2 regions of the Halomonas sp. SCS19 genome follow, and region 2 is predicted to be linked to the other one. Evidence: riboswitches for the same ligand, from Rfam matches in the RefSeq annotation. Region 2 holds a riboswitch; the other holds the start of a gene.
The links. Region 2 has a riboswitch for thiamine pyrophosphate ahead of NFH97_RS01715 (sodium:solute symporter family protein). Riboswitches for the same ligand answer to the same signal wherever they lie in the genome.

Region 1 (3,565 bases), 200 kb from region 2:
TGACTTTTCGGATACAGCTTTTTTCCAGAAGGCACGGTCTGGAAGTGTCGAATATGGATTCATCTTACTCACCTCAAATATAAGATATAATATCGGTCGCGAACGAACAAAATTGATAACGTCTATCTTAAATCACCCATTGCCACGACGAATAGGAATGTTTACGCCAACACTGGCATCTCGTCTTCCTTTCTAAAATATTTGCATAAAAAAAGATAGGCGAAATATTTGTCTATTGTGTTGAGAAACGAGCACTGACAACGGCCCCGGAACCCTTCATAAAACCTTTCCCATGCACCATTTCCCTGACCCATGGGGGGTTCAAAAGAGAACAAAGCAAGCATTTTTAGCTTCCATGAAAACTCGGCGAACCAATGCTTCCAATAAAACGGGACCAACACACCTTTCACTTTCTTCCCTTCTTCACAAAGGAGTCGTCAAGCGCACAACGAATGTCAGAATATCGATAAAAAAACGTACTTTTTTCACTCTAGATTCTCTCACATCTTCTCTATCAGGCAGCCGCAAAACACGCAAATACAATCCAGAGAACATCCAAGAAAAACCACGAAAATACCCCTTTAAACAACAACAAAATCGTCGAAACTTTGTCGAATTGATCAATCAGGACTCTACTTCGCCACATTTCCTCAATCGGATAAAATGCATTCTCAACCATGCGGAAACTTCTCCAGATATCTGGGCAGTTGCACTCTCGCGATATCGTGGGAACCTCCTCCCCCCAGCGGCGTATCTACTGATCGGGATCGGTTCTTGCCAAGCCGAGGTGGACTCCCTTCGAGGTCATGCTAGACTCGATTCAGACTCGCTTGACGGGGTGCCGGTGAATCCGGCTGAGATGGCGCAGGGCCAGGGTGACGAATCACCGGCCGCCAGCGCCGATCCCGTGGAACCTGATCCGGGTGCGGTGTGGCTTCACACCTTGAACCGGCGTAGGGAATCAGGCGGTGGTGTCTGCCCCTGCGCGCGCACCTCCCTCCTTTCTCGTCGCCGTGTCCTTGGCCGCCGCCCTCCGGATCCGCACCAACCGGAGGCAACATGGGCTACCGCTTTACCGATCTTGTCGACGCCTGCCGCGATGACTGGCACGCCTACATCGAACACGACTTCGTGCTCGCCCTTGGCCGTGGTGAACTGGCCGACGCCAGCTTCCGTCACTATCTGAAGCAGGACTATCTGTTTCTGCTGCAGTTCTCCCGGGCCTACGCCCTGGCGGCCTACAAGAGCCACAGCCTCGACGAGCTGCGCGGCGCCTTCGACGGCATGAAGACCATCCTCGACGTGGAACTCGGCCTGCATCTCGCCTTCTGCCGCGACTGGGGCATCGGCGAGGCCGAACTCGCCGAGCTGCCCGAAGCCCGCGCCACCCTGGCCTATACCCGCTACGTGCTGGACGCCGGCAGCCGCGGCGACCTCTTGGACCTGCACGTGGCGCTGGCCCCCTGCATGGTCGGCTACGCCGATATCGCACGAAACCTCAACGCCCGTTCGGACACCCTGCGCGGTGCCGACAACCCCTTCGACGCCTGGATCGCCATGTACGAAAGCGACGACTTCCAGGCCGCCGCACGCCAGGAGCAGGCCTGGCTCGATGATCAGCTTGGCCAGGTATCCGGCGAGCGCTTTGCGCGACTGTCACGGATCTTCGCCGACGCAACACGACTCGAGATCGACTTCTGGCAGATGGGACTCGATCTAAGCGACTAACACAATCAGCACCACGCTTGACGGGGGGCCGCCAGAGGCGGCTGAGATCATGCAGCGCATGGGACCCGTTGAACCTGATCTGGGGGTAACCCCGATGCCATGGCATCGCGGTGAGGACCAGCGTAGGGATCAAGCGCTCACGGCCCAGGCCACGACGCCCCCTCCTTCCTCACGCGATGCACACAACAACGCCAGCACCCAGTGCCGTGAGAAGGACAAGCCAATGCCGCTCGATCAACCCGTTTCCGCCAACAAAACTCGCCATAGCGCGCACTTCCTGGCCGAGACCGCCCAGGTCGACCAGGCCGCAGTTACGCCCCTGCCGGGTTCGCGCAAGGTCTATGTAAAGGGCTCCCGCGACGACCTGCGGGTGCCGTTTCGCGAGATTTCGCTGTCGGCGACCCGCACCTCCGGGGCCGACGAGGCCAATCCGCCGCTCTTGGTCTACGACACCTCCGGCCCCTACACCGATCCCCAGGTCGAGGTCGACCTGCGTCGCGGGCTTGCCGAGTTGCGCCGGCCCTGGATCGAGGAGCGCGACGACACCGAATGGCTCGATGGCCCGACCTCGGACTACGGTCGCCGACGTGCCAACGACCCGACGCTCGCCCCGCTGCGTTTCGAACTGACCCGAACGCCGCGCCGCGCACGTCGTGGCGCCGACGGCAGCGCCGGCAATGTCACCCAGCTGCACTATGCCCGCCGCGGCATCATCACCCCGGAGATGGAGTTCATCGCCATCCGCGAGAATCAGCGCCGCCAGGCCCTGGCCGATGGCTATCGAGGCAGCGACGAGGTCGAGCGCATCCTTGGCCACCAGCATCCCGGGCAGGGCTTCGGCGCCCGTCTGCCAGAGGAGATCACCCCCGAGTTCGTGCGCCAGGAAGTCGCCGCCGGGCGCGCCATCATCCCCGCCAACATCAACCACCCGGAAGCCGAGCCGATGATCATCGGGCGCAACTTCCTGGTGAAGATCAATGGCAATCTGGGCAACTCGGCGGTGACCTCCTCCATCGAGCAAGAGGTCGAGAAGATGACCTGGGGCATCCGCTGGGGCGCCGATACCATCATGGATCTGTCCACTGGCCAGAACATCCACGAAACCCGCGAGTGGATCATCCGCAACTCGCCGGTACCGATCGGCACGGTGCCGCTCTATCAGGCGCTGGAGAAGGTCAAGGGCGTGGCCGAGGACCTCACCTGGGAGGTGTTCCGCGACACCCTGATCGAGCAGGCCGAACAGGGCGTGGACTACTTCACCATCCACGCAGGCGTGCTGCTGCGCTACGTACCGCTGACCGCCAACCGGGTCACCGGCATCGTCTCCCGCGGTGGCTCGATCATGGCCAAGTGGTGCCTTTACCATCACCAGGAAAGCTTCCTCTACACCCACTTCGAGGAAATCTGCGAGATCTGCAAGCAGTACGACGTGGCCTTCTCGCTGGGCGATGGCCTGCGCCCGGGCTCGGTGGCCGACGCCAACGACGAGGCCCAGATGGCGGAGCTCAAGACCCTGGGTGAGCTGACCCATATCGCCTGGAAGCACGACGTCCAGGTGATGATCGAAGGCCCCGGCCACGTGCCCATGCACCTGGTCAAGGAGAACATGGACAAGCAGCTCGAGTACTGCGACGAGGCGCCCTTCTATACCCTTGGGCCGCTGGTGACCGATATCGCCCCGGGCTACGACCACATCACCTCGGGCATCGGAGCGGCGATGATCGGCTGGTACGGCTGCGCCATGCTGTGCTACGTCACCCCCAAGGAGCACCTGGGCCTGCCCGACAAGGACGACGTCAAGACCGGCATCATCACCTACAAGATTGCCGCCCACGCC
Region 2 (3,565 bases):
ACGCTCCCCCTCGACCTGACTGACCAGCGCGATATCCAGCCTCAGATAGCTCAAGGCGTCACGCAGCAGCATGTCGACGATCTCTGATACTCCGATATCGGTGCGATTTACCCCGGTATGGACATCCCGTAACAACTGGATCATCGAGCGATACTCGGAGACGTCCTGGATGATGGCGTAGAAGCCCATCACCTCATCTTCCACCAGGTCCGGCAGATAGTGGACCTTGAAGTAGATCTGGCGACCATCCTGGAGCACCAGGGAATCCTCGTAGCTGACCTCCTGCCCCGCCAGTGCCAGATCGAAACGTGGCCGGATCTTGGCGTAGGAGTCTGCATCGAGCACCGAAGACACCGGCTGCCCCATCAGCGCCTCGGCAGGCAGGCCGATGAAGTCGAGGTAGGCACGATTGTTGAAACGGAAGCAGAAGTCGCGGTCGACGTAGGCCACCATCACCGGCAGGTGGTCGGCCATCCGCGCGATGACACCGCGGCTTGCCTTCTGCCGAGCCGACAGTCGCAGCACCAGCCCACCATCGGCCAGGCGACAGCAGCTACCATCACCCAGTTCCAGCGGCATCGAAGGCTTGGCAGCGTGAGCGGCACCCCGGGAGACCCAGGCTTCAGCTACTGCCGCGGCCTCGCCAGGCAGCTCTGCCAGCCCCCGCCCGATCCAGACCTCTCCGGGCTCGCCCAGCACGCGCACGGCATCACCGACCACGTCGTGCACCTGCAACTCCGGCGTCAGGCGTACCAGCACCGTTCCGGACGACACCAATGCCTCTTCCACCCAGGCAAAACGCTCCATGAGGACATCTCCTTGCGTAAGCCCTGCCCTGGACCGGCAGCAGGTCAATACCCTGGCGGCTCGCGTGCCGTCTTCTCTAGCCTATAAAAAGATGCTTATAGATGCCGGATTATTTCGCTTGCCCGCTTCCACGTTATGCTGGCGTCGCCGACACCGCCGCGGGAGCTGCCCATGAACCACCAGGACCTTGTCGCCATCGAACACGCCCTGACGCTGGCCAATCGCGGGGATACCAGCTGGCTGTGCACGCGCCTGGGCACCCCTGCTCCCGCCTTCCCCCACCTGAGCGTCACCAGCGATGCCGATGGCCCCGGGTACGCCGGACAGCCCATCTTGCTGACCCAGGCCCGGGACGGCGGCGCCTGTCTGGTCAATATCGACAACAACGCCAACGATGGCACCCCCTGCCTGGTCGAGCGCCTGTCACCGAGCAGCGAGACCCTGGTGCACCTGGAGGTCATCCATGCAACGCTCGCCGGCCAGCCATCGCTGATTCGCCGCGTCAGCCTGGGCAGTACGTCCATGAACCTGCAGCGACCCACGCCAACCAATCCGCTGGTCCAGATCGGCGACGACGTCGTCGAGGTGCTGATCCAGCCGGCCTTGCGTCTGGTGCTGACCGGCCACTCCCCGGTCAATGCCGACCTGGCGCGCCAGGGACAACGGCTCGGCTTCGAAGTCATCCTGTGCGCCCCGGACTACCCCGACACGCATCACTCGACAACGCCCCTGCCGGCAGGCGTCGAGTTCCAGCGCGCGCCCGCAGCTCCCTTCCTGCGCGGCGGCGGCGGGCACCGACGCACCCTGGTGATGGACGCCACCGACGCCTCGACCATTGCGCGAGCGAGCCGCGAGGCCTGCTGTCATGGCTATCTGGCGATGACTGACATCGATCCAAGCCGAGCGGCGAACTGGCTTTACGATGGCTGGCACAGCCTGCGCACCTCGCCCACCGTCTGACGCCCCGTCGCTGCGGCCAAAGCGCCAATTGACAGCCATCGGAGGCGGTCCTACGCTGTGCGCATTCCTGGGGGAGCCTGACGGCTGAGATTCCGCATCACGCGGTAACCCTTTGAACCTGATCCGGGTCATGCCGGCGAAGGGAAGGATGGTTGCGTTATCTCCTCTTTCTTCCTGTCCGCCGCTCGTCCCGCCTGTCCACCGGTCCCTGCGGACAACGACAAGAAAGAGGTCTTCTTTCGATGATGCTCGATCCCACCTGGACGGCGCTGTGGCTTCTGCTGTGCGCCGCCATCTTTGCCATCCCCGGCCTGATCTATGCCCGACGTCGTCAGGGCGGCCTGGATGACTACATCTCGGCTCGCAACAGCCAGAACACCCGCGCCACGGTGTTGACCCTGGTGGCCACCACCCTGGGCACCTGGATCCTGTTCGGCCCCGCCCAGGCGGCCACCTGGGGCGGCATCGGCGCGGTACTGGGCTATGCGCTGGGTTCCATGGTCCCGCGCCTGGTGATGATCCCGCTGGGACGACGCATGCGTGAGCTGATCCCCGAAGGCCACGGCCTTACCGAGTTCGTGATCCATCGCTACGGGCGCACCATGTACGCCTTCACCCTGACGATCATGCTGTTCTATCTGTTCATTTCGCTGGCGGCAGGCCTCACCGCAATCGCCCATATGGTCACCCTGCTGGCGCCGATCCCGCTGTGGCTGACCGCCTGCGTAGTGATGATCGCGACCCTGCTCTACACCTTCTACGGCGGCCTGCGCACCACCATCTTCACCGACAAGGTACAGATGCTGGTGATCCTGCCGTTGCTGGCGCTGCTGCTGGTGTTCGGCTGGCAGGCCGCCGGCGGCGTCGCGCCGACGCTCGAGGGTCTGCAGGAACGTGCGCCCCAGTTGCTGGATGTCACCGATGCCGGTGGCCTGCGTGCCGGCCTGACGTTCTTTATCGCGGTGATGCTGACCGGCCTGTTCTACCAGGGCACCTGGCAGCGCATCTACGCCGCCCGGGACAGCAAGGTGCTGCGGCGGGGCTTCTGGATCGCAGGGCTGTTCAACTTTCCGGTGATCGTGCTGATGGGCCTGTTCGGCCTGGCCTTCGTCGGCCTCGGGCTCGAGGGAGACGGTTCGGTGGCGCTGTTCAGCGTGCTGCTGTCCGAGGTGCCGCTGTGGTTCGCCCTGGCCTTGATTCCGCTGGGTCTGGCCCTGGTGATGAGCAGTGCCGACACCACCGTCAACGCCACCTCCAGCATCATCGCCGTCGACATGCACCGGCTGCTGCCCCAGGCCAGCGAAGCCACCCTGATGCGCCTGGCACGCTGGCTGATCGTCGCCGCAGCGGTGCCGGTGACCTGGGTGGCGGCCCAGGGCTACAGCGTGCTCTATCTGTTCCTGCTGGCGGACCTGCTGTGCTCGGCGGCGGCCTTCCCGGTGTTCTTCGGTCTGTTCAATCGCCGCTACGACGGGCGCAACGCGGTCCTCAGCACCGCTGCAGGTCTGGTCGCCGGGCTGGCGATGTTCCCGTCCCCCAGCGGCGGTACCGCCACCCTGCTGGAATCCTTCCTGCTGGCGGCCTTCGTGCCGGTGCTGGTCTCGCTGGTGCTGATGAAGCTGCTGCCATCCCGCCAGGACTATGACTTCACCCGCATGGGCAGTCTGGTGCGGCGTTTCCAGAGCTGACACCGCCACGCTGACAGCCTGGCAAGGCGTGATAAAAAACAGCGGGACGTGCTGACGCGTCCCGCTGTTGTCGTTTCAAGGCCTGGCGATCAGGGGCCCTGGCAGTTCCG

Region 1: linked by a shared signal. The riboswitch ahead of thiC (phosphomethylpyrimidine synthase ThiC) and the one ahead of NFH97_RS01715 (sodium:solute symporter family protein) in region 2 are both predicted to bind thiamine pyrophosphate.

The regions. Positions count from the first base shown of each region.
Region 1 covers NZ_JAMSHN010000001.1:634,939-638,503, forward strand. The annotation lists gene NFH97_RS02555 (GSCFA domain-containing protein) at 1-63, opposite strand, end outside; TPP riboswitch at 825-978, shown strand; gene tenA (thiaminase II) at 1,060-1,728, shown strand; TPP riboswitch at 1,740-1,874, shown strand; gene thiC (phosphomethylpyrimidine synthase ThiC) at 1,952-3,565, shown strand, end outside.
Region 2 covers NZ_JAMSHN010000001.1:437,474-441,038, forward strand. The annotation lists gene NFH97_RS01705 (sensor domain-containing diguanylate cyclase) at 1-807, opposite strand, end outside; gene NFH97_RS01710 (hypothetical protein) at 979-1,767, shown strand; TPP riboswitch at 1,827-1,929, shown strand; gene NFH97_RS01715 (sodium:solute symporter family protein) at 2,010-3,455, shown strand.